DNA from 4 places in the Salinicola sp. CPA57 genome. Region 2 is predicted to be linked to each of the others. Evidence: predicted binding sites of a transcription regulator. Region 2 holds the regulator's gene; each other region holds the start of a gene.
What was found. The regulator LexA, encoded in region 2, represses DNA repair genes until DNA is damaged. The targets are predictions, from matches to a motif close to TACTGTNTANNTANACAGTA.
Positions count from the first base shown of each region.

Region 1: a site for LexA is predicted at 5,501-5,520, ahead of DOM36_RS16815 (putative DNA modification/repair radical SAM protein). Genes of this name have one in related genera too.
Region 3: a site for LexA is predicted at 6,557-6,576, ahead of recA (recombinase RecA). Genes of this name have one in related genera too.
Region 4: a site for LexA is predicted at 3,126-3,145, ahead of recN (DNA repair protein RecN). Genes of this name have one in related genera too.

Region 1 covers NZ_PZJR01000016.1:20,287-28,852, reverse strand. The annotation lists gene DOM36_RS16835 (zinc-dependent alcohol dehydrogenase family protein) at 1-79, opposite strand, end outside; gene DOM36_RS16830 (LysR family transcriptional regulator) at 428-1,339, shown strand; gene DOM36_RS16825 (multidrug ABC transporter permease/ATP-binding protein) at 1,559-3,220, shown strand; gene DOM36_RS16820 (TIGR03915 family putative DNA repair protein) at 3,240-4,169, opposite strand; gene DOM36_RS16815 (putative DNA modification/repair radical SAM protein) at 4,215-5,474, opposite strand; gene DOM36_RS16810 (RecQ family ATP-dependent DNA helicase) at 5,594-7,795, opposite strand; gene DOM36_RS16805 (MFS transporter) at 7,792-8,566, opposite strand, start outside.
Region 2 covers NZ_PZJR01000003.1:642,033-650,598, reverse strand. The annotation lists gene DOM36_RS05225 (ribonuclease J) at 1-1,280, opposite strand, end outside; gene purU (formyltetrahydrofolate deformylase) at 1,545-2,393, shown strand; gene dinB (DNA polymerase IV) at 2,425-3,501, opposite strand; gene lexA (transcriptional repressor LexA) at 3,521-4,168, opposite strand; gene DOM36_RS05205 (TetR/AcrR family transcriptional regulator) at 4,458-5,126, shown strand; gene nagZ (beta-N-acetylhexosaminidase) at 5,213-6,229, shown strand; gene DOM36_RS05195 (hypoxanthine-guanine phosphoribosyltransferase) at 6,316-6,888, shown strand; gene DOM36_RS05190 (pyruvate, water dikinase regulatory protein) at 7,010-7,843, opposite strand; gene ppsA (phosphoenolpyruvate synthase) at 8,124-8,566, shown strand, end outside.
Region 3 covers NZ_PZJR01000011.1:164,142-172,707, forward strand. The annotation lists gene DOM36_RS12975 (Nramp family divalent metal transporter) at 1-1,169, shown strand, start outside; gene mntR (manganese-binding transcriptional regulator MntR) at 1,245-1,667, shown strand; gene DOM36_RS12985 (SulP family inorganic anion transporter) at 2,088-3,575, shown strand; gene DOM36_RS12990 (universal stress protein) at 3,644-4,504, shown strand; gene DOM36_RS12995 (RidA family protein) at 4,630-4,986, shown strand; gene DOM36_RS13000 (hypothetical protein) at 5,120-5,725, opposite strand; gene DOM36_RS13005 (CinA family protein) at 5,929-6,489, shown strand; gene recA (recombinase RecA) at 6,640-7,704, shown strand; gene DOM36_RS13015 (regulatory protein RecX) at 7,794-8,246, shown strand.
Region 4 covers NZ_PZJR01000005.1:649-7,288, reverse strand. The annotation lists gene DOM36_RS06475 (RnfH family protein) at 1-241, shown strand, start outside; gene DOM36_RS06470 (outer membrane protein assembly factor BamE) at 280-705, opposite strand; gene fur (ferric iron uptake transcriptional regulator) at 778-1,227, shown strand; gene recN (DNA repair protein RecN) at 1,390-3,063, opposite strand; gene grpE (nucleotide exchange factor GrpE) at 3,281-3,913, shown strand; gene dnaK (molecular chaperone DnaK) at 4,069-6,009, shown strand; gene dnaJ (molecular chaperone DnaJ) at 6,108-6,640, shown strand, end outside.

The DNA of each region.
Region 1 (8,566 bases), on a different contig from region 2:
CGGGCTGCGGGTCGTCGCGCTCAATGATTTCCAGAACGTCGGCATCGCCGAAACGTTGAAACTGTATCGCGCGTGACATTGTGAACCTCGAGGGTTTTGGAGCTTGCTATCGACTCTATCGACGATGGCCGGCAAACACTATGCTCGAGGATCGATAGTGGCTATAACGCTCATCGATACGACAACGCCATTTATCGATAGGACAACGCCACTTATCGATAGGACAACGCCACTTATCGATAGGAAAACGCCATTTATCGATACGCTACGGACACTGGTCGCTACGGCATGGACACTTGCCGGTATGGCACGGACACTTGTCGACAAGGCGCTGACGCTCATCGATACGGCGCCGGGACGCGGGTTGCCGTTGACGGATACTTGAAGGGACGAGCGGTCATCGCCACTCGTCGAACGGAGTGCATGCATGAATCGTAGTGATCTGCGTGGGGTGGATTTCAAGCTTCTGGTGGTATTCGAGACCTTGATGCAGGAGCGCAGTGTCTCGCGAGCGGCGGAGCGGCTGTTTCTGGGGCAGCCGGCCACCAGTGCTTCGCTCGCCAGACTCCGGGATGTCTTCGGCGATCCGCTGCTGGTGCGTACCGGGCGCCAGATGGTGCCAACCGCCAGGGCACAGCAGATCTACGAGCAGTTGCAGCCCGCCCTCGACGCGATTTCCAACGTGCTCAGCCGGACCAGCGACTTCGACCCCGCGACCAGTGAGGCGGTCTTCCGGGTTGGATTCAGTGACGACATCGAATTTGCCCTGCTTCCGGCGCTGCTCAAGCGGTTGCGAACCGAAGCACCGGGCATCGTGCTGGTAGTCCGGCGCGCCGATTTCCATCTGATGCCCCAACTGCTCAATACCGGCGAGGTCACCGTGGCCGCCGGCTATGCACGGGATCTGCCGGCCAACGCGAAGCAGAAGATCCTGCGTCACAGCCGGGCCAAGGTGCTGCGGGCGGACAGCAGTCCGGGCGCGTTGACCCTGGCCGACTACTGCGAGCGCCCGCATGCCCTGGTGTCGTTCGACGGCGACCTCAACGGCTACGTCGACGAACTGCTGGCCGAAAAAGGGCTCAAGCGTCGCATCGTGTTAGCCGTCCCGCAGTTCAACAGTCTTGCCTCGCTGCTGCGGGATACCGACATGGTTGCCACGGTGCCGGATTACGCCGCGGACGTGCTGGCCGCCCAGGGCGGGTTGCGAGTGGACGAAATGCCGCTGGAACGCGCACCCTCTCCGTTGAGCATGGTATGGCAGAGCGTCTACGACAATGATCCTGCCGAGCGCTGGCTGCGCTCGCGCATACAGATGATGTTCGCCGACGACAACGAATGAGTCGCCTCCGAGGACAGGGCTCGCCGCCACGTCTCTTGACTTCGTGAGTGAAGATCAGAATCATTCGCGCCTGCGGTCTGCCGGCCATCACCCGGTGCCGTGCTTCTCGCTCGATGCCTTCGCAAGCGTGCCTGGTCATCGCTTCCGCCGTGGAGTGCTGCGGCCAATGTCTCGCGCATGAAGGCATGAGCGAACCCAATCGCCGGCTACGGAATCCGAATGGAACTACTGCGCGTCGTCTTTCGTCATTATCGCTGGCCGTTCATCGGCGTCATGCTGCTTACCCTGCTGAGCGCGGCGCTGGGGATCGGCGTGATCGCGTTCATCAATCACTATCTGATCGTCACCGATGGCACCGCCATCACGGCACTGTTGCCCTTCATCGGCCTGATCGCGCTGCTGCTGGCGGTCACGCTGGGGTCGCAGCTGGCGTTGACGACGCTCGGACACCACTTCGTCTATCGGCTGCGCGGACGGCTGATCAAGCGCATCCTCGACACCGACATCGAGCGACTCGAGCAGCTCGGGAGCGCGCATCTGCTGTCGTGTCTCTCCAGCGACATTCGTAACGTGACCATCGCCTTCGTCCGCCTGCCGGAGCTCGTTCAGGGCGTGATCATCACGCTGGCCTCGGTCGGTTACCTGCTGTGGCTCTCGCCGCCGCTGCTGCTGATCACCGCGATCTGGATCACCGTGACCATGCTGATCGGCTGGTGGCTGGTGTCGAAGGTCTATCATCACATCCGGATCACCCGGGCCACCGACAGTCGGCTCTACCAGGATTACGAGACGATCATCCACGGGCGCAAGGAGCTGGCGCTCAATCGCGATCGCGCCAGACACTTGCTGGAAGAGGTTTACGGGGCCGATGCCCGGACCTATCGCGATCACATCATTCGTGCCGACACCTACCATCTGAGTGCAGGCAACTGGACCAACATCATGATGCTGGGGGCGATCGGCGTGGTGTTTTTCCTCGCCAACGGCCTGGGTTGGGCCAATACCGCGGTGGCGGCGACGTTTTCGCTGACGCTGCTGTTCCTGCGCTCGCCCCTGATCCAGGCCGTGGGCGCGACGCCGACCTTGATCACCGCCCAGGTCTCGTTCGACAAGCTGCGCGAACTGGCCCTGGCCGAATACCGCGCCGATTTCGATCTGGTCGAGACCCACAGCGAGTGGCAGTCTCTGGAGATGCGCGACATCACCTATCGCTACCCGGCCAAGGCGGGGCGCGAAGGATTTTCGGTAGGGCCGATCAACCTGCGCCTCGAGCGCGGCGAGCAGGTCTACCTGATCGGCGGCAACGGCAGCGGAAAATCGACCCTGGCCAAGCTCCTCACCGGACTCTATCGACCGCACGCCGGCGAGATCCGCATCGACGACGAGATCGTCGGCGAAGCCGACTGGCACCGCTATCGCCAACGATTCTCGGCGGTCTATACCGACTTCCATCAGTTCGATCGGCTGATGGGGCCTCAAGGGGGGCATGCCGATCCCGCGCTGTTGGACAACTGGCTGCAGACGCTGCAGCTGGCCCGAAAACTGCAGCTCGAGGAGGGGAAGATTCTCGATACCGAGCTCTCCCAGGGCCAGCGCAAGCGTCTGGCACTGCTGATGGCACTGGTCGAGCAACGCCAGATACTGCTGCTGGACGAGTGGGCCGCGGATCAGGACCCGCAGTTCCGGCGCGCCTTCTATCGCGAACTGATGCCGCGCTTTCGGGAACTCGGCATCACGGTCTTCGCGATCAGCCATGACGACCATTATTTCGCCCATGCCGATAGGCTGCTGGAAATGCGAGACGGCCAGCTGCGCGAGCTGACCGGTGAAGAGCGGGCGCTGGCCAGTCGGGATGCCGTGGCCAGAATCGATACGCCGTGAAGGGTGGCACAGCGACTGGCTAGTCGTTGCCGGCCGGCGGCGTGCTGTGGCATGCGAGCCTGCCGGGCGGTAGCGCCTTGCCCTTGCGCTGGCCCACGCTGCTCTCCTGGGCCAGACGCTGGCCGCCATGGCGGGCCCTGGCTTCCATCGCGGGAATCAGATCCCCTTCGCTGAGATGGCGCCAGAAGCGCTGCGGCATGTGTTGGGTCATCACCTTGTGGTTGAGTCGGGCCGGATTGAAGGTACTGACGAAATAGGTTCTCCAGAGCGCATGGTCCTCGTCGGCATTGGCGCGCTCGGCGGCTGTCCGCGCCTCGGTGGCCCAGGTTGCAGGGCAGGGGAAGCGGTAGTCGAGCGTCGAACCGTTCCAGTGCACGCCCCCTTCCGGCGTGGCAATCAACCAGGGCGAGCCGCCCATGCGGTCGGCGAAGTGCTCGGCGCCCAGATCGAGCACGTCATGCGCGGGCTCGAACCAGGCGACGTAGCGTTCTCCCAACGCATCATCGCGCCGATGGAACCGCAGAAAGGCGTGCATGTGATGCGCTTCCCGCTTGATCGCATGCCAGCGCTGATGCAAGAGATGACCATCCGCATCGGCGGGGTGAGTCGCCGCCGCATCGCCCTGGGCCCATCGCCACAGAACCCGATACAGCAACGGCCAGCGCGCCTGCTCGCCCCCGCGCGAGCGATAGCGGGCGGCGTTGCGCAGTAGCGCCAATTGCTCGCGCCCGATTCGGATCGATGTCGAAGCCGCTCCCCGGAATGGATGCTGCCTTTCCGCTGCTGGCGGCGAGGAGAACAGGTCGTCGTGGCTGTCATCGCCATCCCGCCAGGTCACGTTCGAGGGCGGTACGCCAGCCATCAACAGCTGCCGCGCCCGTTCGCGCCATTCCTCGAAATCGCGAGCGTGAGCGATACGTGGCGACAGTGACGATGGATCAGGATTCATGACGAAAGCTCCGGCTGATGACTCGCGCGCTTGTGTTGCATGGATCTACCACAACGCCATCTGGGCAGGCTGTGGCGCGGTCAGGCTTTGGCGCAGGCGGGTGCTGTCCAGGTTGGCGTCGGCGGGGCGGTAGTCCTGGGTGATGACGAACGGACGCAAGGTGTCCAGCCGGCAGCGCAGTGCGACCAGATCCTGATAGCGAATGCGGCGCAGTCGGCGCAGATCGACCAGCCGCTGCACGCTGCGCAGACCGATGCCCGGAACGCGGGCGATCATCGCCGGTTCGGCGCGATTGAGGTCGACCGGAAAGTCGTTGCGGTGGGCCAGCGCCCAGGCCAGCTTGGGATCGATCTCCAGGTCCAGGTTGCCCGGCGCGTTCAGCAGCTCTTCGACCTGAAAACCGTAACTGCGGATCAGGAAATCGGCCTGATACAGCCGATGTTCCCGCAGCAGCGGTGGCGCCGCCTGGGGTAGCCCGGCGGGACGTTCGGGAATCGGACTGAACGCCGAGTAGTAGACGCGCTTGAGACGGAAATCCCGATAGAGATGTTGGGCGGACTGCAGAATCGTACGGTCATCGGTGGCGTCCGCGCCGACGATCATCTGCGTGCTCTGACCGCCGGGTGCATAGCGCGGCGCCTGTCGCTTGGGATTGTTGCTGCGAACCGGATGGCGGGCATCCTGCCGGGCGTCGTCGTTGGCGGCATCGATTCGCTGGCGCATGTGATCCATGGCGGAATGAATGGTACCCAGCTCTTTCTCCGGTGCCAGCGTCTTCAGGCTGGTCAACGTCGGCAGTTCGATGTTCGCACTCAGTCGGTCGGCGTAACGTCCGGCTTCTTCGAGCAGTTTGGGGTCCGCCTCCGGGATCGCCTTGAGATGGATGTAGCCGCGGAATTGATGCGTCTCCCGGAGTGACCTGGCCACCTGAATCATCTGCTCCATGGTGTAGTCGCTGGAGCGAATGATGCCGGAGCTCAGGAACAGTCCGCTGATGGTGTTGCGGCGATAGAACGATAGCGTCAAGCGAACGACTTCCTCCGGCGTGAAGCGCGCTCGAGGCACGTTGCTCGATCGCCGATTGACGCAGTACTGGCAGTCGAACAGACAGAAGTTGGTCAACAGCACCTTGAGCAGAGACACGCAGCGTCCGTCCGGCGTGAAGCTATGGCAGATCCCCATGCCGTCAGAGGATCCGAGTCCCACCTTGCCGCGAGAGGAACGCTTCGGTGCGCCGCTACTGGCGCATGATGCGTCGTACTTGGCGGCATCGGCGAGGATGGAGAGCTTGTCGATCAGTTCCATGCAGTGATCCTGTGGCGTGTCCCGATGACTGTCTTTATATACAGTATTCGAGAATCGCGGGATCGACAAGGTCGGTGGCTCGATTTCGGGGGTTCCACGCCCAGCCTGTCAGTGGCGTTTCATCCCGCAACGACCATCTGGCGCTCGACCCAGGCGCGAACGTCGGGGTAAGGGCGCTGGTCGTAGACGCCGAAACCCGCCAGCTGGCGCGCCTTGAGCGGCGTGAAGATCGGCATGGCGAGCCCGCACAGAAAGTGGGCGATGCGCTGCGCGCCCGGCACCGTTCCGAGCTGTTCCTGGTGGCGCTGGATCCATGGCCTGGCGTGGCGTTCGAAATCGTCTCGGGTCAATTCCGGGAGTGCCGGCGCTGCGGGCAAGCGAGCGACGTGACCCTGGCAGACCGAACAATGGCCGCAGTCTCGGGCGGCTTGAACGGGCTGGCCGCAGTCTCGGGCGGCTTGAACAGGCTGGCCGCAGTTTCGGGCGGCTTGAACAGGCTGGCCGCAGCCTCGGGCGGCCTGACTGGGGCTTCGGGCAGTCTGAACGGGCTGGCCGCAGCCTCGGGAGGCCTGAACCGATTGGCCGGCGTCGTCGTGAGCGATGGGATTGTCGCCCTGGAATGAATCGTCACCGAAGTAATCGCCGAGGCGGCGGGCCAGACAGATGTCCGATTCGAACAGCGTCAGCATGGCTTGCAGCCGTTCGATCTCCGAGCGTTCTCTGGCGTGGCACTCGGCGAGCAGACGGTCGGTCAGGGCGTCGACGTCGATCTCCGATTGGCGCACTTCGTAGACATCGGTCATGCGCTTGCCCTCCAGCACCACCCAGCCCTTGTCCTGAAAGTACTCGAGCGCGGCGATCACCCGCGAGCGCGAGGCATCGATCTGCGCCTCGACGCCGGCGCGGTAGAGACGCTCGAAATCCACCGTGCCCCAGGTTTTTGCCATGGCGATGTTATCGACCAGCAGGCGAACGAAGTCGGCGCGTTCGCCCTGGAAGCGCGCCATCAGGTCACTGGGCGCTTCGAGATAGCGCAGCCGGTACTCCGCCAGATAGGCAAAGCGGGGCGCGATCACCCCGTGCATTTCGAGACGGACCAGCAGTGTCTTCAACGGCAGCAGGCGAACGTTGCTATCGCGGGAAAGCGTGTTGAGCAGCACTGGCCACTGGCGCTCCGCCTGGCGGCCGGCATCGGCAATTTCGCTCAGCACGTGGCGAATGCCCTCGCGCTCCGGCGTGTCGCCGTAGACGAAATTTTCCAGCACCCGCAGGCCATCGCGACCGGCCAGCATCAGGCAGCGCGATGGATTGCCGTCGCGTCCGGCGCGACCGATCTCCTGGCTGTAGTTCTCGATCGACTTGGGCAGGTCGTAATGAATGACGTTGCGGATATCGCCCTTGTCGATGCCCATGCCGAAGGCGATGGTGGCAACGATGCAGGGAATCTCGCCGCGCATGAATTCCTGCTGAATCCGATCCCGCGTCTCGCTGTCGAGCCCGGCATGATAGGCGCGCACCGAGAAACCCTGCTTCGCCATCGCCGCGGCAACCGATTCGGCGGTCTGCTGGAGGGTGACGTAGATGATGGTCGGCGCTTGCGATTCCGGTTCCGACATCGGCGCCTGTCGTGGCGATAGCCATTCGACCAGCGCCGGCAGGCGGCTCTCGGTTTCCACCGGATGGACCAGCAGTTCCAGGTTGCTGCGATAGAAGCCGGTGACGATGACGTCATCCAAGGCGATGTCGAACTTGGCGCGCATGTCGTCGATCACCGCAGGTGTCGCGGTAGCGGTCAGCAGCAGCGCCTGGGGAATGTCGAATTCGCGCTGGTAGTTCGGCAGCTTGAGATAGTCCGGGCGGAAATTGTGTCCCCATTCGGAAATGCAGTGCGCTTCGTCGATCACCAGCAGCGAAATCGCGATCTGGCGCAGGAAATGACGAAAGCGCTCGTTCTTCAGTCGCTCCACCGAGACCATCAGGATCTTCAGCTCGCCACTGCGGGCGCGATCCATGATCGCGCGGGCGGTATCGCGATCCTGGGTCGAGTCGAGGCTCGCGGCCGCCACGCCGTGGCGCTGGAGGAATGCCAGCTGGTCCTGCATCAGCGCCAGCAGCGGCGAGACCACCAGCGTGAGATGGGGCAAATGCAGCGCCGGCAGTTGATAGCAGAGCGACTTGCCGGCGCCGGTGGCGAAGATCGCCGCCGTCGAGCACCCGCCGATGACGCGTTCGATCACGGCCTCCTGGCTACCGCGAAAGGCCGGGAAGCCGAACACCTCGAGCAGGGTATTCCGGGCGCTGTTCATGATGTTCTGGGTCATGTTCTGTCCTGCGTCATGTTTCGCCCTGAATCATGTGTCTTGCTGGGCCAGGACGCGGTGGTGTCGGGGGGATAGGTGCCGGGTGAGGTGGCATCGGTCGCCGGATCGTCGAGGGGGGCGGTCTGGTTCGGCGTCAACGCCGGCAGGGCGTGGCGCGACGAGCGATAGCTGACGCCATAACGCAGGTGCGGCGCCTCCGGCCCGCTGTGGAGGGCGGTGACCCGATCGATGATGGCACGATCGGCCAGGGTCAGCCGGTCCAGCATGCGCAGATGCTGCAGCCAGTTGGGCACGAGGAAGACCTCCTGCCACAGGTCGCGATCGACGGTATCGCGGTAGAGCGACCAGCGTTTGGCGCCATTGCGCAGCCGCAGCTTTCGCAGCGGGCGCACGGCGCGGGCGAACTCGCGCAGGTGTTCGCTATCGATGCGATATTCGACCGTCACCATCACCGAGCCCCGCGCCGGATTGAAGTCGAAATCGGGCCTGCTGGTGTGCGCCTCGGGCGCCTCGACCAGATCGCTGGCATCCAGCTCCGGGAGCTTTGAAGGGAGCAACAACAACGCCGAGACGATCAGCAGCGCGCCCGCCAGCATCAGCGCCGTCTGCACGCCCAGGCCCTCGGCCATCTGCCCCCACAGCAGCGAGCCCAGCGTGAGGCCGCCATAGAGCGCGGTCTGATACAGCGCCAGGGCGCGAGCCTTGACCCAGTCCGGCACCAGTATCTGTACCGATGAATTGTACGAGGCCACGGCCGCGATCCAGCAGCTG
Region 2 (8,566 bases):
TCCAGGGCCAGAACGGTGCCGTTCCTGACCAGATGGGGCACGTGAATGCCGAGATCTGCTGCCAGTTCACGATGCGCTTCCTGATGCGACGCTTCCCCGTGAACGGGCAATAATAGTTTCGGTTTTAACCAGCGGTAGAGCTGGCGCAGTTCTTCTCGAGCGGGATGTCCCGAGGCGTGCAGGGCCGGGTCGGTGTGCTCATCGTGCACGTTGACACCGAGCCGCTTGAAGCCGGCCTTGAGTCGTTCGATCTGGCGCTCGTTACCGGGAATGGCTCGGGCCGAGAAAATCACGTCGTCCTGTGGTTGCAGATCCAAGGCGGGGTGTCTGCCCTGGGCCATCCGCGATAGCGCCGAGCGCGGCTCCCCCTGACTCCCGGTGGCGATGATCAGCACCTCTTCGGGATACAGGTAGCCCAGATCGTGCGTCGGCACTCGAGGCGGGAAATCATCGAGATACCCCAGCTGAAGAGCGATCGACACCATCCGCTCCATCGAACGGCCAAGCAGGGCCACTCGACGCCCGCTGCGTTCGGCGATCCCGCCCAGCGCCTTGATACGGGCGATATTGCTGGCAAAACAGCTGACCACGACGCGACCCCGGCAGTTCTGGATGACCGCCTCCAGCGCGCTGGCAGCTTCCGTCTCGCTGCGCGAATGGCCTTCGACGTCGGCGTTGGTCGAGTCGGCCACTACCAGATCGACCGGAGCCAGGGTCTCAAACTGGCTGGCGGACAGCGGGGCGCCGATAAGCGGGCGTTCGTCGAGTTTCCAGTCGCCGGTATGCAGAACGCGATGGCGTGGGGTGACGAGGGAGAGCGCGCAGCTTTCCGGTATCGAGTGCGTCACCGGCAAGAAAGTGACTTCGAAAGCGCCGGACGTCACGCAAGTGCCCGGTTGAACAGGCTTCAGCGCATCGGTCCTGAGCCCCTGCTCGATGAACTTGGCCCGCAGCAGCTCAATGGCCAGCGGGGTGGCATAGACCGGACAATTCCAGCGGGGCCAGATCCAGGCCAGTGCGCCCAGATGGTCTTCATGACCATGGGTGATGAAGACGGCGGAGGGGCCCATCGCGTGGGCTGCGAGGTGTTCGACATCGGGAATCTGGAGGGGCTGATCCGGCAGGTCCTGTCGGATCATCATGCCGCAGTCGACGGCGATCCAATCGCCGTCATAGCCATAAAGCGACAGATTCATGCCGATCTCTCCGCAGCCGCCCAGCGGATGGAACAGCAACGGTGGATAGGTGCGGGGGCGTATCTGCGCGCGCGGACGGAACATCGGCATCCTTAAAGGGTGAAATCTGGTTTCACTATAAGTCATGCGTCTCGACCCGCTCAAACTCGTCGAGGCGGTGGCTGGCCTCCGCGGTTGCGTTACAATACCGCTTTCGTCGAAGCGGCGGGCCGCGCCGGGTCATGCCGGGGATGATCCGTCATCCGGAATCGTCCTTTAGAGCGGCTTTCGAACCAGCGCGTGTTTTCGAGTCACCGCACAAGTTCGTGCCACCGCGTATTTCCGAGTCAGAGAGTGTTACCGAGAGCCATGCCGCACAATTACCGTTTGATCGTTTCCTGCCCCGACCGCGTGGGCATCGTCTCGCGCGTATCGGGATTCATCGCTGCCCAGGATGGCTCGATCGTCGAAGCCAGTCAGCATTCCGATCTGGATATGGGGCGATTTTTCATGCGCTACGACATTCAGTCCAATGCGCTGAGCGCCGACGCGTTCCGTGAGGCGTTCGCTCCCATCGCCGACGAGTTCGAGATGACCTGGCGACTGAGTGACACCGGCCGGCGTCCGCGGGTGGTGATCATGGTGTCGCGGGAATCCCACTGCCTGGTCGATCTGCTCTATCGCTGGTCCGCCGGTGAACTCGACTGCGATATTCCCTGCGTGATCTCCAACCATGAAGACCTGCGCGCCCTGGTGGCGTGGCACGGTATACCGTTTCACCACGTGCCGGTCGATCCCGAAGACAAGGCTTCCGCTTTCGCCCGGACCGAGCGTCTGATCGAAGCGGCCGAAGCCGACTGCGTGGTGCTGGCGCGATACATGCAGATCCTGCCACCGGATATCTGCCAGCGTTATGCTGGGCGGGTGATCAATATCCACCACAGCTTTTTGCCGTCGTTCGCCGGCGCCAAACCCTATCATCAGGCCTTCGAGCGTGGCGTCAAACTGATCGGCGCGACCTGCCACTACGTTACCGAAGAGCTCGATGCCGGGCCGATCATCGAACAGGACATCCAGCGCGTGTCGCACTGCCATACGCCACAGGATCTGGTGCGGCTGGGGCGTGACGTGGAAAAGGCGGTGCTGTCACGGGGCCTGCGCTGGCATCTGCAGGACCGCGTGCTCATTCACGGCAACAAGACGGTGGTGTTCTCGTGAGCGTGTTTGCTTGACCAGCGCCGACCGGAGCTCAGGGTAGGCGCGTGCCGGGCGCATCGAGGTCGTCGAACAACCCCAACTGGTGATGATCCGGTTCCGGCATCAGGCGAACACCCACGCCGAGCAATCTGACGGGACGTTCTCCCCGATGCCAGGCGCTCTCCAGCAGTTCGTGAAAGCGCGCGTGAATGATGCCGGTGGCTCCCGTCTCCTGGGTAGTGCTGGCGAAGTCGTTGAACCGGACTTTGACGAACTGTTTGGCGATGGCTGGATCTCCGTGCCGCGCCAGGCGATCGTGGAGTTTCTCGATCAACGGCGCCAACGCCTGATGGCAGCCGGCAAGGTGGGGGAGGTCATGGTCGTAGGTGGTTTCGACACTGACCGATTTTCGCTCGCGGGAGACGTTGACCGGCCGATCATCGATGCCGTGGGCGAGTTCGTGAAGTCTTCGGCCGAACTTGCCGAACTGATCCAGCAGCCGGTCCAGTGGCTGAATGCGCAGGTCGCGGCAACTGGCGATCCCCAGGGCGTCGAGTTTGGCCGCCGTTGCGGGGCCGACACCGTGAAGCTTTTTCACCGGCAGATCGGTGATGAATGACTCCGTCCGTTCCGGCGGAATCACGAACAGACCGTCAGGCTTGTCCCAGTCACTGGCGATCTTGGCGAGAAACTTGTTGGGCGCGGCACCTACGGAAATGACGATTCCCGTTCTCGCGAGCGCTTCCTCCTTGAGCCATCGGGCCATCCAGGTGGCGCTGCCCTGGAACCGAGACACTTGCGTGACGTCGAGATAGGCTTCGTCGAGAGACAGCGGTTCGACCAGTGGCGTCAGCTCGTGGAAGATGGTCTGGATCTGTCGCGAGACCTCTCGATACTTGTCGAAGTCGGGTGAAATCACCTTCAGCTGGGGACACAAGCGCAAGGCGCGCGCCGTGGGCATCGCCGAGTGTACGCCGAACTTGCGGGCCGGGTAGTTGCAGGTGGCGATCACACCGCGGCGATCGGCGCTTCCCCCGATCGCCAGCGGCACACCCTGCAGAGAAGGGTCGTCGCGCATCTCCACGGCCGCGTAGAAGCAGTCGCAGTCGGCGTGCAGGATCTTGCGCACGGGGTCGGACACTGACGACTCAGTGGAGGCCCGAGCCATTGCCACCGCGAATGACGCCGACTCCCAATCCTTCGATTTCCAGATGCTGAAGTTCGAGATCGACCACGATCGGCTCGAAATCGGCGTTTTCGGCGATCAACGTGACGCGGCTGCCCTCGCGCTGAAAACGCTTGACGGTGACATCGTCATCCAGTCGTGCCACGACGATCTGCCCATTGCGTATTTGCTGGGTCCGATGCACGGCGAGCAGGTCGCCATCGAAGATGCCGGCATCCTTCATCGAGAGCCCGCGTACGCGCAGGAGATAATCGGCGCTGGGGGAGAAGTAGTCGGCCGGCAGCGGGCAGTAGCGGTCGATATGTTCGGTCGCGAGAATCGGGCTGCCGGCAGCGACGCTACCGATGATCGGCAAACCGGACGACTGAGGCTCGGCGGGCTCGGATTCGTTGCCACTGGCCGGCAGGCGAATCCCGCGAGACGTTCCGGGGATCATGCGGATGACGCCTTTCCGGTCCAGCGCTCGCAGGTGTTCCTCGGCAGCGTTGGGGGAGCGAAAGCCCAGCGCTCGGGCGATCTCGGCTCGCGTTGGCGGGTAGCCGAACTCGGCCATCGTCTTGACGATGAAGTCATAGACAGTCTGCTGCCGTGCGGTGAGCGGTCTCGCCATTGGGTCTCTCCCGGGCCTGTGTCATCGATCTGATTGGTGCGAGCCTGCTTGAATCGCCAGGCGCTTTCTGACCGTCTGCCAGGTTCATGCGGGCCCGGCAAATGGTCAGGCGTGTTCATGCATACAGGCTGGAATTGTATCCAGTCATTGTCGGCGAGGGAAGTGCCTTTCGGCTCGAGTTGGCGGGGTGGTGACCCCGACCCGACGAATTGGCGGATTGTGCCTCTCGTCACGGAATGATTAGAATCATAATCGTTCTAAGTTGTTGTTCTCTGGCGCGAGGTAAGACATGGCCCATTCCGACACCGTTACTCGTATTCTCGATACGGCGGAGGTCCTTTTTGCCGAAAAGGGTTTCGCTGAAACCTCGCTGCGCAACATCACGACGCGAGCCAAGGTCAATCTGGCTGCCGTGAATTATCATTTCGGTTCCAAGAAATCGCTGATCCAGGCGGTGTTCGCCCGCTATCTCGATCCGTTCTCGCAGCGCTTGAACGCGGCACTCGATGGGCTGGAGTCGCGCTACCAGGGCAAACAGGTGCCTCTCGAGGTGCTGCTGGAGCAGCTGGCCGTCAGCGTTCTGGAGGTGCCGGGCGAACGCAACAGCCTCAAGGTTTTCATGAAATTGCTGGGCCTGGCATATGCCCAGGCGCAGGGTCATCTCCGGCGCTATATCCAGGAGCACTACGGCGAAACGTTTCGCCGGTTCGTGGCGTGGCTGCGCCTGGCAACGCCGGATCTTCCGGATGCCGAGCGTTTCTGGCGTCTGCATTTCATGCTGGGCACGGTGGTCTTCACGCTTTCGGGCCTGGACGCGTTGCGAGATATCGCCGATAGCGAGTACCAGGAGCACATGTCGGTTCGGGAGCTGATCCGGCATCTGCGGCCCGTCGTGGTAGCCGGCATGCAGGCGCCGCTGCCGGCATCGCTGGAGGGGATCGACGCGGCCGTGGAGTGAGTCGGTCCCTCTGGCGGCCGGCTGGCTCTGTCATGCAGCAGCGGTGTCGTCTAGAATCGGGCGCTCAATGGTCTCAGGTGTTTGCTATGACTCAACCTCTCGGTCCGGTCATGCTGGATGTGGAAGGGACTCATCTGCGTGATGAGGAGCGGCAGTTGATTGCTCGCGCGGAGGTCGGCGGCGTGCTGCTGTTTGCCAGAAATACGCCGGACGTTGCCACCACCCGGACGCTGATCGGGCAGATTCGTGAATGCCGCCCCGACATTCTGGTGGCGATCGACCAGGAAGGTGGCCGGGTACAGCGTTTGAAGGAGGGGGTGACGCAGATTCCCTCCATGGCAACGCTGGGTCGGCAATTCGCCGAGTCTCCCGAAGCGGCATTGACGCTGACCCAGGACACGGGCTGGCTCCTGGGCATGGAGATGGCGGCCTGTGGCTTCGATGTGACCTTTGCGCCGGTTCTGGATCTCGACGATGACCGCTCTCCGGCCATCGGTTCGCGGAGTTTTTCTCCGGATCCGGAGGTGGTCACGGCATTGGCTGGTGCGTTCATCGAAGGGCTTCACGAAGCGGGTATGGTCGCGATCGGCAAGCATTTCCCCGGGCACGGCGGGGCTCGCCAGGACTCCCACTTCAAGGTGGCGGAAGACCCCCGCTCGCTGGCGGAGCTGCGCGAGCACGATCTGGTTCCTTTCGCCAGGTTGGCCGGCAAGCTGGATGGCATCATGCCGGCGCATGTCATCTATTCCGCCTTCGACGACCGCCCGGCCGGCTTCTCGCCCAGTTGGCTCGGCATGTTGCGCGAAGAGCTGGGATTCAAGGGCGCAATCTTTTCGGATGACCTGACCATGGCCGCGGCACATGCTGCCGGGTCGCCCAGCGAGCGGGCCGAGGCCGCCTGGAATGCGGGATGTGACATGGCCGTGATCTGCAATGCCCCCGAGGCTGCCCGAGAGGTCGTCGCGGCCTCTGAAGGCCGTCAGGCGCCGCGGATCGCCAAGTTGCGTTACGCGCGGGCGCGTCCCAGTCTGGAATCGTTGGGCGCCATCGCCCGGTGGCGACGCACCCACGTTCGTCTCGAGGCGCTCAGCCAATCCGAGTGATGGATACCGGGCGCCGTTTCCTGTCTATTCCGGTGGCGGCAGATCGATGAATCTGCCGCCGCTCTTTTCATGGTGAATCGTAAACGATGACTCAAGTCTCACCGATCGATGCGCTGAGCTCGATGCAGGATGTCATGGACAACGCCGATTGCCTGATCGATCAGACCCAGGTCGAGCAAGCCCTGGATCGCATGGCTGCCGATATCACGCGCGACTTGGATGACAAACTGCCGGTCTTCTACTGCGTCATGAATGGCGGTCTGATTACTACGGGCCATCTGCTGACGCGGCTCGGATTTCCGCTGGAGGTCGATTATCTTCACGCCACTCGCTATCGCGGCGGCATTCGCGGTGGCGAGCTGTTCTGGCGCGTGTCGCCGGAAGTGCCCATGGCGGGCCGTCATGTGGTGATCGTCGACGACATCCTGGATGAAGGGGCGACGCTGGCGGCGATCCTCGAGTATTGCCGCCAGGCCGGCGCGGCAAGCATTTCCACCGCAGTGCTGGTCGACAAGCGCCACGATCGCAAATCTTCTCCCGACCTCAAAGCGGACTACTGTGGTCTGGAAGTCGTTGACCGTTACGTGTTCGGCTTCGGCATGGACTACAAGGGATATTGGCGCAACGCGCCGGGCATCTTTGCGCCCAAGGGGCTGTGACCAGGGGCTTGTGACCAAGGGGCTTTGATTAAGGGGCTTGTGACCAAGAGGCTTGTGGCCATGCGTCTCGCCCCTTGCCTGGGCTATCCCGGTCGAGCCGCCTGCCACGCTTTCGGCCCGCTCAACGCGGGCTGAATCGTCTCTGAAGACCGGTCTCGTTCATCATTCGCGTCGAAATCTCCTCGATCGAAAAGCGCGTGGTGTCGATGTAGGAAATATTGTGGCGGCGATAGAGTGCTTCCGCCTGGCCGATCTCCTGCATGCACTGGTCCATCGAACAGTAACGGCTGTCGGGACGGCGTTCGGTTCGAATCGCCGACAGTCGGCGTGCGTCGATGGTCAAGCCAAACAGCTTGTGACGATGTCTGGACAGCGTCGGGGGCAGGTTGAGAATGCCGTTCTCGTCCAGGTCGTCCTCGGTCAGCGGATAGTTGGCCGCGCGAATGCCGAACTGCAGCGCCAGGTAGAGCGAGGTGGGTGTCTTGCCGCACCGGGAGACACCGATCAGGATGACGTCCGCTTCCTCGTATTGATGTGTGCGTGCGCCGTCGTCGTTGTCCAGCGCGAAATTGACCGCCTCGATCCGATGCATGTAGACGTCGTCGCGGCCGATCGCATGCGTGCGGCCGACGGTGTAGGTCGAATGGGTCTCCAGTTCCACCTCGAGCGGAGCGAGAAAGGTGGAAAAGATATCGACCTTGAACGCCGATGACTGCGAAACGATATCGCGAATCGCCTGGTCGACGATGGTGTCGATGACGATGGGGCGAATGCCGTCGCGCTCGGCGGTGGCCTCGATGATGCCGACCAGCGAGCGTGCCTTGTCGAGCGTGTCGATATACGGCTTGGTGACCTGGATGAAGTCTGTATTCTCGAACTGGGAGAGCAGGCTGCGACCCAGGGTTTCCGCGGTAATGCCGGTGCCGTCGGAGATGAAGAAAGCGGTGCGGGGCATGGCGTTCCATCCGTGTTTGTCGAACGGCTATTGTCGATCGAAATCTCCGCTGCGGGCAACTCGTTGACTTTGCGGACGCCGCGCCGGTCTCGCCGACTACAGGAATCCCGGAAAACGCGGAATTCCTGTAGTAATACTCCAAACCCTACGCCCTTAAACTTGTGGCTAAGCCCAAAGTCGCCTGTTAGCTTCTGGCTCCATCGAGGTGCAGCGGGATGCGCCATGGGCAAAAGAAGATGGCCAGTGAACCTTGGCCGGACGAGACCACCAGGAGATGACTTTGGAACCGTTCATCATCACGTTCGAGCAACTGGGAATGTCCGACGTCGAGCGCGTCGGCGGCAAGAACGCCTCGCTGGGGGAAATGATCTCCAATCTGGCGGATGCCGGTGTCACCGTGCCGGGTGGGTTCGCGACCACGGCGCACGCCTATCGCGAGTTTCTGGCCCATGACGGGTTGAATGATCGTATCAACGCCGAGCTCGCCAGGCTCGATGTCGACGACACCGAGTTGCTGGCCAAAGTGGGCGCGAAAGTGCGTCAGTGGGTGATCGATACGCCGTTGCCGCCAGCTTTCGAAAGTGCGCTGGCCGATGCCTATCAGACTCTGCAAGCCAGGCATCCCAATCTCAAGGTGGCGGTACGTTCGTCGGCAACGGCGGAGGATCTGCCCGATGCATCGTTCGCGGGCCAGCAGGAAACCTTCCTCAATATCGATGGTTT
Region 3 (8,566 bases), on a different contig from region 2:
TCGCGGCAGTCGCCTATATCGATCCGGGCAACTTCGCCACCAACATCGAAGCGGGCTCGCGTTACGGTTATGTCCTGCTGTGGGTGGTGCTGTGGGCCAACCTGATGGCGATGCTGATCCAGACGCTATCGGTGCGGCTGGGTCTGGCAACCGGCAAGAATCTGGCGGAGATGATCCGGGATCGCTATCCGCGCCCGCTGGTCTGGTTCTACTGGGTCCAGGCCGAACTGGTTGCGATTGCCACGGACCTGGCCGAGTTCCTCGGTGCCGCGCTGGCCTTCAATCTGCTGTTCGGGATGACGATGCTCGAAGGGGCGCTGCTCACGGGCGCGATCACCTATGCCGCGCTCTACATGCAGCGCTTCGGTTTCCGCCTGCTGGAGGTCATCATCGGCAGCATGCTGCTGGCGGTGGCCGCCGGATTCGTCATTCAGATCATCATGGGGCGACCCGAGGCCGCGCCGGCCATTCAGGGCTTGCTCCTGCCGCAGTTTCCCGATGGCTACGCGGTGTTTCTGGCCGCCGGGATCCTGGGCGCGACGGTGATGCCCCACGTCATCTATCTACACTCGTCGCTGTCGCAGCGCCGCGTGGCGACTCATACCGACGAACAGCGCCGCCGTGCCATGCGCTATTACCGCTGGGACGTGATCATCGGCATGGGTATCGCCGGAATCATCAATCTGTCGATGCTGGCACTGGCCGCCTCGGTCTTCTTCGATAACGGCCGTACCGGCGTCGCTTCCATCGAGCAGAGCTATCAGCTGCTGGCGCCGTTGATGGATCGGGATCTGGCGAGCACGCTGTTCGGCTTTACACTGCTGATGGCGGGGCTATCCTCGTCCATCGTCGGCACCATGGCGGGCCAGGTGGTGATGCAGGGGTTCGTCGGCTTCACCATTCCGCTGTGGCTGCGCCGCCTGTTGACGATGCTGCCGGCGATCGTGGTGATCATGCTGGGTTTCCCCGAGCAGCAGGTTCTCGTCGCCAGTCAGGTGGTCCTCAGTTTCGGCATTCCCTTTGCGTTGATTCCGCTGATCCACTTCACGGCACAGCACCGGTTGATGGGAAATCTGACCAACCGTCGCTGGGTAACCGGGCTGGGATGCCTCATCGCGGCGATCATCATCTTGCTGAATGGGTATGTGTTGGCCTTCGAGTTGCTGTAGGCTTTCAAGGACGCGCGCGGGCGAACTCCTGAAAGGCTCCCGCCGCCCATCATTCTGCCCGTCGATGAGAACATCATGTCAGTGACGCCACGCCCCCGTTATGCCCGCTTCGAGCGTACGCGCCTCGACCACCAGCAGGAGCTGGTGGAAGATTACGTGGAGGAGATCGCGCAGCTACATCGCGACCACGGCGAAGCTCGGGCCAGCGATCTGGCCGAGCGTTTCGGCGTCAGTGCCGCTGCGGTCTCCAAGGTGATTGCGCGGCTCAAGCGTGACGGGCTGGCCGAGGCGCGTCCGTATCGCGGCGTCTTTCTGACCGTGAAAGGCAGTGAGCTGGCCGAAAAGGTCGAGGCACGCCATCAACTGGTATTGTCGACGCTGCTGGCACTGGGCGTGCCGCCCCATGTGGCCGAAGCCGATTCCGAAGGCATCGAACACCACTGCAGTGATGCCACCGTCGAAGCCATGCAAAGGTTTCTGGAAGCGCATAACCGCTAGACAATGGCATTGGCCGCAGATGCCCCTCCCTATTCCGTCTGGGAACCTTTCGACGTTGGTGGTAGAATCTTGCGCGTTGAAAGTCCTCGATCCATCACGCGCTCGACAAGGTCGCCTTCATGCAAGACCGATTCGACAACATCACCGGCATGACGCCACCCTAGCGTAACGCCCCCACCTCGACGTGCCTTCTATGCGCGCGTCTGGCTGTCCCGATACCGCTGTATCGGCGAGACGGCTCGTATTCGTTCGACCCATTCAATCCAAATTCTTGCCGCGACTGCGTGGCCGTCCTTTGATGGCACTCTTTGCTGACGCCTCGTCAACGACGGGCAGTACAGGTGGTCATCCTGTCTCCGTGCGATCAGGCGGGTAGCAGCCCATGACGGTTCACCGCGGCCCATGACAGGGAACTTGCCCATGCTTGAGATGATAAAAAAACACTGGTTATCCAATGTCCGTGGCGACGTGCTGGCTGGCGCAGTCGTCGCGATGGCGCTGATTCCGGAGGCGATCGCATTTTCGATCATCGCCGGCGTCGATCCCAAGATCGGTCTCTACGCGTCGTTCTCGATTGCCGTCGTGATCGCCTTTACCGGCGGCCGACCGGGGATGATCTCGGCGGCGACCGGCGCCACGGCACTGCTGATGGTGACCCTGGTGCGTGATCATGGCCTCGAGTATCTGCTGGCCGCAACGCTGTTGACGGGAGTGATCCAGATCGTATTCGGCTATCTCAAGCTGGGCGAGCTGATGCGCTTCGTGTCGCGCTCTGTAGTGACCGGCTTCGTCAACGCCCTCGCCATTCTGATCTTCATGGCGCAGCTGCCGGAACTGACCGATGTCACCTGGCATGTCTATGCGATGACCGCCGCCGGGCTCGGTATCATCTATCTGTTTCCGTATCTGCCGATCATCGGCAAGGCGTTGCCGTCGCCGCTGGTCTGCATCGTGGTGCTGACGATCGTCTATATGGTCAGCGGCATGGACATTCGTACCGTGGGGGACATGGGCGAGCTGCCGGACTCGCTACCGGTGTTTCTGTGGCCGGACGTGCCGCTCAACCTCGACACCTTGATGATCATTTTCCCCTATTCGCTGGGCATCGCCATCGTCGGCCTGCTGGAGTCGATGATGACCGCGACGATCGTCGATGAGTTGACCGATACCTCGAGCGACAAGAACCGCGAGTGCAAGGGACAGGGCGTTGCCAATATCGCCTCCGGCCTGCTTGGCGGCATGGCGGGTTGTGCAATGATCGGCCAGTCGGTGATCAACGTGAAATCCGGCGGTCGTACGCGTCTATCCACCCTGATCGCCGGCGCTTTCCTGCTGATCCTGGTGGTCTTCCTGGGTGACTGGGTCTCGCAGATCCCGATGGCCGCGCTGGTCGCGGTGATGATCATGGTCTCGATCGGCACGTTCAGTTGGGAATCCATCGTCAACCTGCGTCGCCATCCGATGTCGACCAACATCGTCATGCTCGCCACGGTGATCGTCGTGGTGACGACCCACAACCTGGCGATCGGGGTTCTGGTCGGCGTGCTGCTGGCCTCGCTGTTCTTCGCCAACAAGGTCGGGCAGATTCTCTACATCGGGAGTCGCATGGACGGCGACGCCAAGACGCGCAACTATGACGTCGTGGGGCAGGTGTTCTTCGCTTCCTCGACCCGCTTCAATGCCGGGTTCGATTTCAAGGAGGCGATCGAACGGGTGACGATCGACGTCTCCCGCGCTCACTTCTGGGACATTACCGCGGTCGAAGCGCTGGATAACGTGGTGGTCAAGTTCCGCCGCGAAGGTACCGAGGTCGAGGTGATTGGCCTGAATCAGGCCAGTGCCACCCTGGTCGATCGATTCGGGGTGCATGACAAGCCGGACGCGGTAGAAAAGCTCATGGGCCACTGAACCCTGGTCATCGGGCCGGGCTGGCCCGCTTTCCATCATCAACCAATAATGGCTGAAAGGAGAATCCCATGAGTGAACGTCAGGTTCTGGCCTGCATCGATGATTCGCGCCACGCTTTTGCAGTCTGCGCCGCGGCTTCGTGGGCCGCCGAGCGGATCGGTGCGCCGCTCGAGCTGCTGCACGTGCTGAGCAAGGCGCCGAGTCTGGGCGCCACCGATGCCAGTGGGCAGATTGGTCTCGGCAGTCGTGAGCACCTGCGCGAGCAACTGACCCAGCTCGACGAACAGCGCGCCAAGCTGGCTCAGCAGCACGGCCGGGAGTTGCTGGAAGCGGCCCGAGGCCAGGCCGAGCGTCTGGCTCCGGGTACGGCGGTAACCACCGCGTTGCGTCACGGTGATCTGATCGAATCTCTGGTCGAGCGCGAGGCCCAGACCCGGCTGGTCGTGTTGGGCAAGCGCGGCGAGTCGGCGGATGGAGCGCTCGAACATCTGGGCAGCAATCTCGAGAGGGTCGTGCGCACGCTGCACACGCCGATTCTGGTGACGCCTCCCGAGTTCCAGCCGCCATCTCGGCTGTTGCTGGCCTTTGACGGCGGCCAGACGACCCGCAAGGGCGTCGAGATGATCGCCGACAGCCCGCTGCTCAATGGTCTGGTCTGTCACGTGGTCATGATCGGTGCCGGCACCGACGACCAGCGAGCCCAGCTCGAGTGGGCGCTGAACCGGCTTCGTCAGGGGCAGGTCGATGCTCAGGGCACGATCCTGGCCGGTGACGTCGATGAAGTGCTCGCCGACTATGCCGATCAACAGAAGATCGATCTGATGATCATGGGCGCCTATGGCCACTCGCGAATCCGTCACCTGCTGGTCGGCAGCACCACGACCGCCATGCTGCGACATACGCGAACGGCAACGCTGATACTGCGCTGACCCCGCATACTACGCTGACCCTCATACTGCGCTGATCCTTATACTGACTGATCGCCACGACACGCCACTGTCGTCGTGGCATCGATGACCATCGGCCGCTATTGGCAGGCCTTCAGGAGTCTCGAATGACCATTCAACGCCACGATCCACAAACCCGCATGAGCCGGGCGGTGATTCACAACGGCACCGCCTATCTCTGCGGCCAGGTGACGGGTGCCGAAGCCCGTGACGGGGACATTACCGCCCAGACGATCAGCATGCTCTCTCGTGTCGAGGCGCTGCTTGAGGAGATCGGATCAGATCGCGAGCATCTGCTTTCGGCCACGATCTATCTGGCGGATGGCGAGGATTTTGCGGCCATGAATGCGGTGTGGGACGCCTGGGTACCGGTTGGGCATGCGCCGGCGAGAACCTGCATCGTTGCACCGATGCCGGCCAGGGAGCTCAAGGTCGAGATCACGCTGACGGCGGCGATCAAGTAAAACCTAGTGTGGCGTCTCGCAAGTAACGCGAAGAAATATCGGATGCATGGCGGCGCCAGGGACCGATATTATTGGATGGTATTTGTGAGACACCACACTAGAAAAAGGGGGACCAGGATCTATCTGGATTGGCTCAGCCGTCGTCGCGCGATGGCTGTGCCGGCTGATGGTTGAGAAAGCGTGACAGTCGCTCCTTCTGGCTTTCGCCGATCTGGCACAGCTGCCAGGCGATCTCGGCGTACTGCATGAGCGTCGGCAGCATCAGCTGCAGCCGATGCGCATCGTTTTCATGCCGCTCTGCCTCGGCGTCCAGCCACTCGAACAGCCGTGCCAGGCGGGTGTAGTTCACGTCGCCCCGGCCGCTGTTGCCCCGTAGCGCGTCGATCGCCAGGCAGCGCATCACGCTACGCTTGTTCGGGTCGAGGCTCTCCTTGTCCAGCAGCGCTTCAGCATGCTGCACGAACTGGCCCATCAACTGTGACAGTTCGGCAGCTTCCAGCTGGCGGCGCACCGCGTCCTGACTTTCGATCAATGCCTGCTGCTGGCGCTTGAGTCCCTTGACCAGAACCACCAGCTGGACGCACAGCCAGCCCGCCAATACCAGGGTCAGCAGATACACGCCCAGCGGTGCCAGCGCATGGACCGGCAGAGGCCAGCCAAGGTCGCTGGCCAGCACGCCGCCGACGGCCAGCGCCAGCAGCACGATAATGATCAGGGCGATGGAAATGCCGGAATTCATGCGGTGTCCATGACAAGAGAGGCGGTGGTGCCATGACGCTTTATCGGCACCGAATCGCTATCCTTGAGCTTCCGCTAATATGGATTTTGGGCGCGTTGAGTGCTATCTCCCCCAGAATTCCTATTCTTCGGCACGAGCTTCGCCTTTGGACATACTTGTATGCTCTGGTAGAAATCTTGTCTCTGATCAACGAGGAGCCATTCATGGTATCGGACTCCATCCTGCCTCACGATACTGAACTGGGGGCTTACGAGCTGTCTCGGCGGCTGGGCAAGGTCTGCCTGGCTCGAGGAGTGCGAGTGACGGCGGCGGAGTCCTGTACCGGCGGCGGCGTCGCCAGTGCGATTACCGCGATTGCCGGTAGCTCCGCCTATTTCGAGACGGGTTACGTGACCTATGCCAATACTTCCAAGCAGCGTCTACTGGGCGTTTCCCGCGCCACGCTGGATGCTCACGGCGCCGTCAGCGAGGCGACCGTGCGTGAGATGGTCGTCGGGGCATGCCGCGACAGCGGCGCGGAACTGGGCGTCTCTGTCAGCGGTGTGGCCGGTCCGGATGGCGGTACGCCTGACAAGCCCGTGGGTACGGTCTGGTTTGCCTGGGGCAATGAGCGACACCAGCGTGTGTGCTGCCATCATCTGCCCGGTGATCGCCAGGGCGTGCGCGAGCAGGCCGTGTCGGTGGCGTTGGCGGGGTTGATCGAGGCGCTGACGGATGATGACTCCGATGGTGCCCCGGTGACAGCGAAGGGATCGATTCCGTAGCCTTTGCTCGAGACATGATTGAAAATCTGACGGCGGGGATAGGCGCGCGAGCTTTTTTTCGCCATACTACTGTCTAACCATACAGTATGTGAGCCGAGCGACGCGAAAGGCGTTGCCCCGTCTCACCCTGCGCATTCATAGGAGACGTTCATGGCACAGGACGAAAACCGCAGCAAGGCACTCAATGCGGCTCTGTCACAGATCGATCGCCAATTCGGCAAAGGTACCGTGATGCGTCTGGGTGACACCCCGCGTACCGCGATTCCGGTGGTGTCGACAGGGTCTCTGGGGCTGGATATCGCGCTGGGTGTCGGCGGGCTGCCTTACGGCCGTGTCGTCGAGATCTTCGGTCCCGAGTCCTCGGGCAAGACGACGCTGACGCTGTCGGTCATCGCTCAGGCACAGAAGGATGGCAAGACCTGCGCCTTCATCGATGCCGAGCACGCACTCGATCCCGCCTACGCCGAGAAGCTGGGTGTCAATCTCGACGACTTGCTGGTATCGCAGCCCGACACGGGCGAGCAGGCGCTCGAGATTTGCGACATGCTGGTGCGCTCGGGCGGTGTCGACGCCATCATCATCGATTCCGTCGCGGCATTGACACCGCGTGCCGAGATCGAAGGGGAGATGGGGGATTCCCACGTCGGTCTGCAGGCGCGCCTCATGTCGCAGGCGCTTCGCAAGATCACCGGGAATATCAAGAACGCCAACTGCATGGTGGTGTTCATCAACCAGATCCGCATGAAGATCGGTGTCATGTTCGGTAGCCCGGAAACCACGACAGGCGGTAACGCCCTGAAGTTCTACTCCAGCGTGCGCCTCGACATTCGCCGCATCGGCTCGGTCAAGCAGGGCGACGAGGTCACCGGCAACGAGACCCGGGTCAAGGTGGTCAAGAACAAGGTGGCGCCCCCGTTCCGCCAGGCGGAGTTCCAGATTCTGTACGGGAAGGGCATCTACCACGCCGGCGAGGTGATCGATCTCGGCGTTCAGTGCAACCTGGTGGACAAGGCCGGCGCCTGGTACAGCTACAAGGGCAGCAAGATCGGCCAGGGCAAAGCCAATGCCGCGCAGTATCTGGAAGAGCATCCCGAGATCATGAACGAAATCGAAACTCAGATTCGGGCCCAGTTGCTGGCGGCACCGACGACCAAGGAAAAGGCGCCTGAAGCCGCCGTGGCCGAAAGCGATGATTCCAGCGATACGCTACTGTAAGTAGCCTTGGAGCGGTACTGATGTTCGGTAATGGCGGCAGGTCCGCCCGGGGTGATTCCTCTTGCGATGCTTCGTCGGGAGAGGCGCCCTTGCGAGATGTGTCCCCCAGAGACATTGCCATCCAGTTTCTGGCCCGGCGCGAATATTCCCGAGCCGAGCTGGTGACTCGGATGGGCGCGAAGGGGGTCGAGATTGATGAAATCCATCGCACGCTGGACCAGCTCGCCGAAGACGGGCTTCAGTCCGATGCGCGTTTTGCCGAGGTGTTCGTGCGCTCGCGCATCGCGCGGGGGCAGGGGCCGGTCAGAATACGCGTCGATCTGGGCCAGCGAGGCATCGACGAACCGCTGATGGCGCTGGCCTTCGAGGCGGAATCGCCCGATTGGCAGAGCCTGGCCTGCCAGGCCCTCGCCAAGCGCTTCGACGGCCCCGGCGCTACGCCCAGAGAGCGTGCCAAGCGCGAGCGCTTCCTGGCCGGGCGCGGTTTCGAGTTCGACCATGTTCGCCATGCCATGACCCACGCCTGGCGCGAAGAGGGCTGATCGGGCCGCTGATGTTCGATGCGCTCTCTCCTCCCGACTGCTTCGATTCACGGCGCGCCATACCGCCGATCCTTTCGTGTAGGCAGCAAGTAACGCCACGACAGCTGCCGCCCTGCTGATTTTCCTCGCAGTCTCTCGCGCCTCTCCTCTAATCTAGCCTCTCGATAACCTGAGTTTGGCCTCGGTACGCCTGATATCGGCGTTCACGGGACGCACGGATCCAGTTTCTCCCGCGCCAGTCGCGGAGGCATTGCGTCGTCGAATCCCGGCGACAACGGTGTCGCACTCGACAGACTATCGGCCGACCACGTTATACTAAT
Region 4 (6,640 bases), on a different contig from region 2:
CTCGCTCGTGCCCGGGATCAACGCCAGGCAGGCAGTCATGCAGGCCAGCCTGTCCGAACGGCACCCGGCCTGGGCGCACGTCAACTTCGCCGAGGCGCCGGTGGGCGTCTTCGGTGTTCGCCTGGCCGCGCCGGAGGATTACCAGCCGGCCGCCGGAGACCGTCTCGAAGTCTACCGGCCCCTCGAGATCGATCCCATGCAGGCGAGACGCGAAAGGGCAGCCAGCGCCTCAGCGCGCTGACTGCCCTCTCATCCGCTCGAAAGGCGGCCGGCGGCGTTCTAGATGCCGCTGGGGCCGATCTGTGGCACCGGGGCCGCGCTGTCGCCGGCACCTTCCACGGCGGGGCCCGGGCCGTCGTCCTGGTTGAGTTCGACGTTGGAGTCCATATCGCCGGATTTGGCGATATCGGCCAGCTGATCGTTCTGGAAGGTCAGCGTCAGGCGCTTCTGCACCGTGTCACCGTAGGCTTCGTCGAGGTAGAAGACGTAGTCCCACTGATCCGATGAGAAGGGGGCTTCCATCAGTGGTGTCCCCATGATGTAGGCGACCTGTGCACGACTCATGCCGAGGTGGAGCTGAGACACCATATCCTTGGTGATGAGATTGCCTTGGGGGATGTCCCTTTTATAGACGCCAAAGTAGCTGCAGCCGGTGATGAGCGACACAGCGAGGATGAGTACAGTCGTTCTGATCAGATTTTGCATTTGGGCCCGTCTTTCACTATCGTTGCGTGGATTGATCATACCCGACACAAGACGCTACTGCGAAGAGCGACCATGGCCGACGAAAACCAAGAATTGCGTAAGGCGGGGCTGAAGGTCACTCTGCCGCGCGTCAAGATTCTGCAGATCCTCGAAGCGACTCGGATGGAAGAAGAGCTTCACATGAGTGCCGAGGACGTCTACAAGGCGCTGCTGGAATCGGGAGAAGATGTCGGATTGGCGACGGTCTATCGCGTTTTGACCCAGTTCGAAGCAGCAGGACTGGTCGTTCGACACAACTTCGACGGTGGTCATGCGGTTTTCGAGATGTCCCAGGAAGAGCACCATGACCATATGGTGGATCTGGAATCCGGTGAGATCGTCGAGTTCTTCGATGAAGAGATCGAACGCCGTCAGCGCGAGATCGTCGAGGAACACGGGTACGAACTGGTAGAGCACGCCCTGGTCCTCTATGTTCGCCCGCGGGGATCCAAGGCCACGCGTCAGGACGGTATCAAGAAGTAATCGCGCTATCGGCGCCAGGACAGAGAAAATCGGCTGCCGACATGTCGACAGCCGATGAAAGGACGCCAGACCGTAATACGCCGACCTCAGGGTCGGCGTTTTTGCGTTGGATTCTCCAGTTCGCAGGGAAAAGGTGGCGGCACGGCGGCGCCGACGAGCGCGTCAGTGAGCCGAACTCTGGCTGGCCGCCAGCATTTCGCGGGCGTGGGCCAGTGTCCGATTGGAGAGCTTGACCCCCCCCAGCATCCGCGCCAGCTCGCGCACCCGCCCGGCGTCGTCCAGCTGGGCCATCTCGGTATGCGTTTCGTCGTCGCTCGAGCGCTTCTCGATATGCAGATGCTGATGAGCCTGTGCGGCGACCTGCGGCAGATGGGTGACGGTCATGACCTGGGCGTCGTGGCCCAGCCGGCGCAGCAACTGGCCGACGATTTCCGCGGTGGCGCCGGAGATACCCACATCGACCTCATCGAAGACCAGCGTCGCCAGGGTGCTGTGACTCGCCGCGACGACCTGAATCGCCAGACTGACGCGAGAGAGTTCGCCGCCGGAAGCGACCTTGGCCAACGGCCGCGGCGGCTGACCCGGGTTGGCGCTGATCTGCAGGCTGACGCGATCCAGCCCGTGGGGTTGAGGTGTCTCCAGCGGCGTGACATCGACGGCAAAGCGCGCCTTGTCCATCCCCAGAAATGCCAGCTGCTCCTGAACCTGCTGGGCAAAAGCCGTGGCCGTGCGCTGACGAGTCTCGCTGATCTTCCTGGCGTCGTCGCGATACTGCTGACGCAGGTCGTCGAGCCGGGTTCTCAGCGTTTCGAGATCGTCGTCGCCACTATCGAGCGCCTCGAGTTCTCCACTCAGCCGGCGATGCAGATCATCCAGCTCTTCCGGCATGACGTGATGCTTGCGTGCCACGCGATGAATTTCGGCGAGCCGTTCGTCGACCCAGGCGAGTCGCTGCGGGTCGAGCTCGTTGGATTCGACGAAGTGATGAAGTTCGCGGGCGGCTTCCTCGAGCTGGATCTGGGCGTCGTTCAGCATTGTCAGCGCTTCGGACAGGCTGCCGCGGTCGCTGCCGGGAACGCGAGAGAGACGTAGCGTCGCCTGCGAGAGTAGTGTCAGCGCACCGTTTTCATCGTGATCGCAGCTATCGGCGGCGAACTGCGCCTCGAGCAGGCTCTCCTCGAGATGCGCCAGCGTCTCCTGTTCCTGCTCCAGGCTTTCCAGTTCCTCGGCCTGCAGATCGAGCTGGTCGAGCTCCTCGACCTGGTAGCGCAGCAGCTGGCGCTTGGCCTGGCGTTCCTCGTCGTTCTCGCTGCGCTCGCGATACTGCCGGCGCAGCGCGTGCCACTGACGATGCAGATCGCCGAGCTCGGCGACCGCCTGGTGATGGCCGGCCGCGTCGTCGAGCAGGCGCCGATGGGTGTCCTCGTTGAGCAGGGCCTGATGGGCGTGCTGGCTATGCACGTCTATCAGGCATTCACCCAGCTCGCGCAGGTCCGCGATGGTGCAGGGCTGGCCGTTGATCCACGCCTTGGAACGGCCGCTGGCGGTAACGACGCGGCGCAACAGGCAGTCATCCGTGGCCAGCTCGCGTGCCGCCAGCCAGGCCTTGGCCTCTTCCCGCTCGGCGATGTCGAAGCGGGCGCTCAGGTCGGCGCGATCGGCGCCGTGGCGAACACCGCCAGCATCCGCGCGCTCCCCAAGGCAGAGCCCCAGCGCCCCGAGCAGAATCGATTTGCCGGCACCGGTCTCGCCGGTGATGGCGGTCATGCCGGCCTGAAACTCCAGGTCCAGCGTGTCGACGATAGCGAAGTCACGAATGGCGAGTTGAATCAGCATGCTGCCTCCCGAGTCGATGGCGGCTTTACGGTATCTGGCGGTGGGGGATACGCCCGCCGGCAATCTGTTTGTTTATACAGTAGTCCAAAATCCCCTTCAACGACTCTTGTGACCCGCCATGCGATCGGTGCTTGAGATCTGAATCGATAGCCCCATATAGGCAGACAACTCCGACGCTTGTCGAATTGCTGTCACAACACCTTGCCAGGAGAGATTCATGGCTAGAGATCCGCAAAATCCCGTAGACGAAGAACTCGAGCGCGCAGAGCGCGACGGAGAACCGCAACATCAGTCCACCAACGACGCTTTGGACGGTGATCTGGAGCAGTTCGCGGAATCGCTCGAACACGAGGCGGATGACACCGAAGGGCTGGCCAACCCCGAAGCAGAGGTTCTGGCGGCCAGGGTCGAGGAGCTCGAGCAGGCGCTGGCGGAGGCCAAGGATCAGTCGATGCGCGCCGCTGCCGATGCGCAGAATGCCCGTCGCCGCGCCGAGCAGGACGCCGACAAGGCGAAGAAGTTTGCCCTCGAGAAGTTCGTCAAGGAGCTGCTTCCGGTGGTCGACAGCCTGGAAAAAGGGCTGGAAAGCATGCAGGACGTCGACGATACCCATCGCGAGGGTGTCTCGATGACGCTCAAGATGCAGCTCGACGTGCTGAGCAAGTTCGGTGTCGAGCAGCTCGAGCCGCAGGGCGAGCCGTTCGACCCGCAGTTCCACGAAGCCATGACGATGGTGCCCAACCCGGAGCTGGATCCCAATACCGTGATGGATGTGATGCAGAAGGGCTACACCCTGAACGGTCGGTTGATTCGCCCGGCCATGGTCGTGGTCAGCAAGGCGGCGGGCTAGGGAGCGGATGCCATCGGTTCGAATCGACGCTTCCGCTGAATCGTCGACGAGGACTTGAAAGGCGCCAACCAGCCCCCACATAGCAGTCAATCGCGCAGCAAGCGCCGTCATCAAAACGAATTGAGTCGTCAACGAATAGTTAGAGGTGAGGAATTATGGGACGCATCATTGGCATTGACCTGGGTACGACCAACTCCTGTGTGGCCGTGCTCGATGGTGACAAGACTCGTGTGATCGAGAACGCTGAAGGCGGCCGCACGACGCCTTCCATCATCGCCTATACCGACGACGGCGAAACGCTGGTCGGTCAGGCGGCCAAGCGTCAGGCGGTCACCAACCCCAACAACACGCTGTATGCGATCAAGCGTCTGGTGGGCCGCAAGTTCAAGGACGATGTCGTCCAGAAAGACATCAAGATGGTGCCCTACGAGATCGTCGAAGCCGACAACGGCGACGCCTGGGTCAAGGTCAACGGCAACAAGCTGGCGCCGCCGCAGGTCAGTGCGGAAGTGCTGAAGAAGATGAAGAAGACTGCCGAAGACTATCTCGGTGAAGAAGTGACCGAAGCGGTCATCACCGTTCCGGCCTACTTCAACGATTCTCAGCGCCAGGCGACCAAAGACGCGGGCCGCATTGCCGGTCTCGAGGTCAAGCGCATCATCAACGAGCCGACGGCTGCCGCGCTGGCCTACGGCATGGACCGCGCCACCGGCGACCGCACCATCGCAGTCTACGATCTGGGCGGCGGCACCTTCGACATCTCGATCATCGAGGTGGCCGATGTCGATGGTGAAAAGCAGTTCGAAGTGCTGGCCACCAACGGCGACACCTTCCTGGGTGGCGAAGATTTCGATCTCAAGCTGATCGACTATCTCGTCCAGCAGTTCAAGAGCGATTCGGGCATCGATCTGTCCGGCGACAGTCTGGCCATGCAGCGCCTGAAGGAAGCGGCCGAGAAAGCCAAGATCGAGCTCTCTTCCGCGCAGCAGACCGAAGTCAACCTGCCGTACATCACGGCGGACAACACCGGTCCCAAGCACCTGGCGATCAAGGTCACCCGCGCCAAGCTGGAATCGCTGGTCGAAGACCTGGTGGCTCGTTCACTGGGTCCGTGCAAGACCGCCATGCAGGATGCCGGCCTCTCCAATAGCGAGATTCAGGACGTGATTCTGGTCGGTGGCCAGACTCGTATGCCGATGGTCCAGAGCAAGGTCGCCGAATTCTTCGGCAAGGAAGCACGCAAGGACGTCAACCCGGACGAAGCCGTGGCCATGGGCGCCGCGATTCAGGGCGGCGTGCTGGGCGGAGACGTGAAAGACGTGCTGCTGCTCGACGTCACGCCGCTGACGCTGGGTATCGAGACGCTGGGTGGCGTGATGACCCCGCTGATCGAGAAGAACACCACGATCCCGACCAAGAAGACGCAGACGTTCTCGACTGCCGAAGACAACCAGACGGCCGTGACCATTCACGCGCTGCAGGGTGAGCGCAAGCAGGCCGGTCAGAACAAGTCACTGGGTCGTTTCGATCTGGCCGACATTCCGCCGGCACCGCGCGGCGTGCCGCAGATCGAAGTCGCTTTCGATCTGGATGCCAACGGCATTCTGCATATTACGGCCAAGGACAAGGCGACCGGCAAGGAACAGTCGATCGTGATCAAGTCCTCCAGCGGTCTCTCCGATGACGAGATCGATCAGATGGTCAAGGATGCCGAAGCGCACGAGGCCGAGGACAAGAAGTTCGAGGAGCTGGTCCAGCTGCGCAACCAGGCCGATGGCATGATCCACGCTTCGCGCAAGACGATCGAAGAAGCTGGCGACAAGGTCGATGCCGACGAGAAAAGCAAGATCGAGACCGCGATCAGCGAACTCGAGGAAGCGCTCAAGGGCGACGACAAGGATGCCATTCAGGCCAAACTGGATGCCCTGACCGAAGCCTCCGGCAACCTGGCTCAGAAGATGTATGCCGAGCAGGGTGAAGGTGCCGAGGCCGAAGGCCAGCCGGCAGACGACGCCCAGGCCAGCGGCAAGAAGAAAGAGGATGACGTGGTTGACGCCGAATTCGAAGAAGTCAACGACGATCAGAAAAAGCAATAACCACGACGTCTGACGCCGTGTGATCGGCAGGAGCGCGGGAGCCATCATGACTCCCGCGTTGCTGTTTGCACGGTGCCGACACGGAGGCGGACTCAGTAATGTCCCAACGTGACTATTACGAAGTACTAGGCGTCGACAAGGGCGCCGACGGCAAGGATATCAAGAAGGCGTATCGCCGGCTGGCGCAGAAGTATCATCCGGATCGCAATCCGGAAGATCAGCAGGCGGCGGAGAAGTTTCGCGAGGTCTCCGACGCCTACGAAGTGCTTTCCGACGACCAGAAACGTGCGGCCTACGACCAGTTCGGCCATGCGGGCGTCGACGGCCAGGGCGGTGGCTTCGGCGGCGGCGGTTTCGGCGGTGCCGGGGCTGGCGGTTTCAGCGATATCTTCGGCGATGTGTTCGGCGATATCTTCGGCGGCGGCGGTGGTCGGCGTCATCCGAACGCGCCCCAGCGCGGCAGCGACCTGCGCTACAACCTCGAGCTCGATCTCGAGAATGCAGTGTTCGGCACCACGGTCGATATCCGCGTGCCACGTCACGTCGAGTGCGAGCACTGCGATGCCAGCGGCGCCGAGCCGGGCTCCAGCAAGGAGACCTGTCCTACCTGTCATGGTCAGGGTCAGGTGCG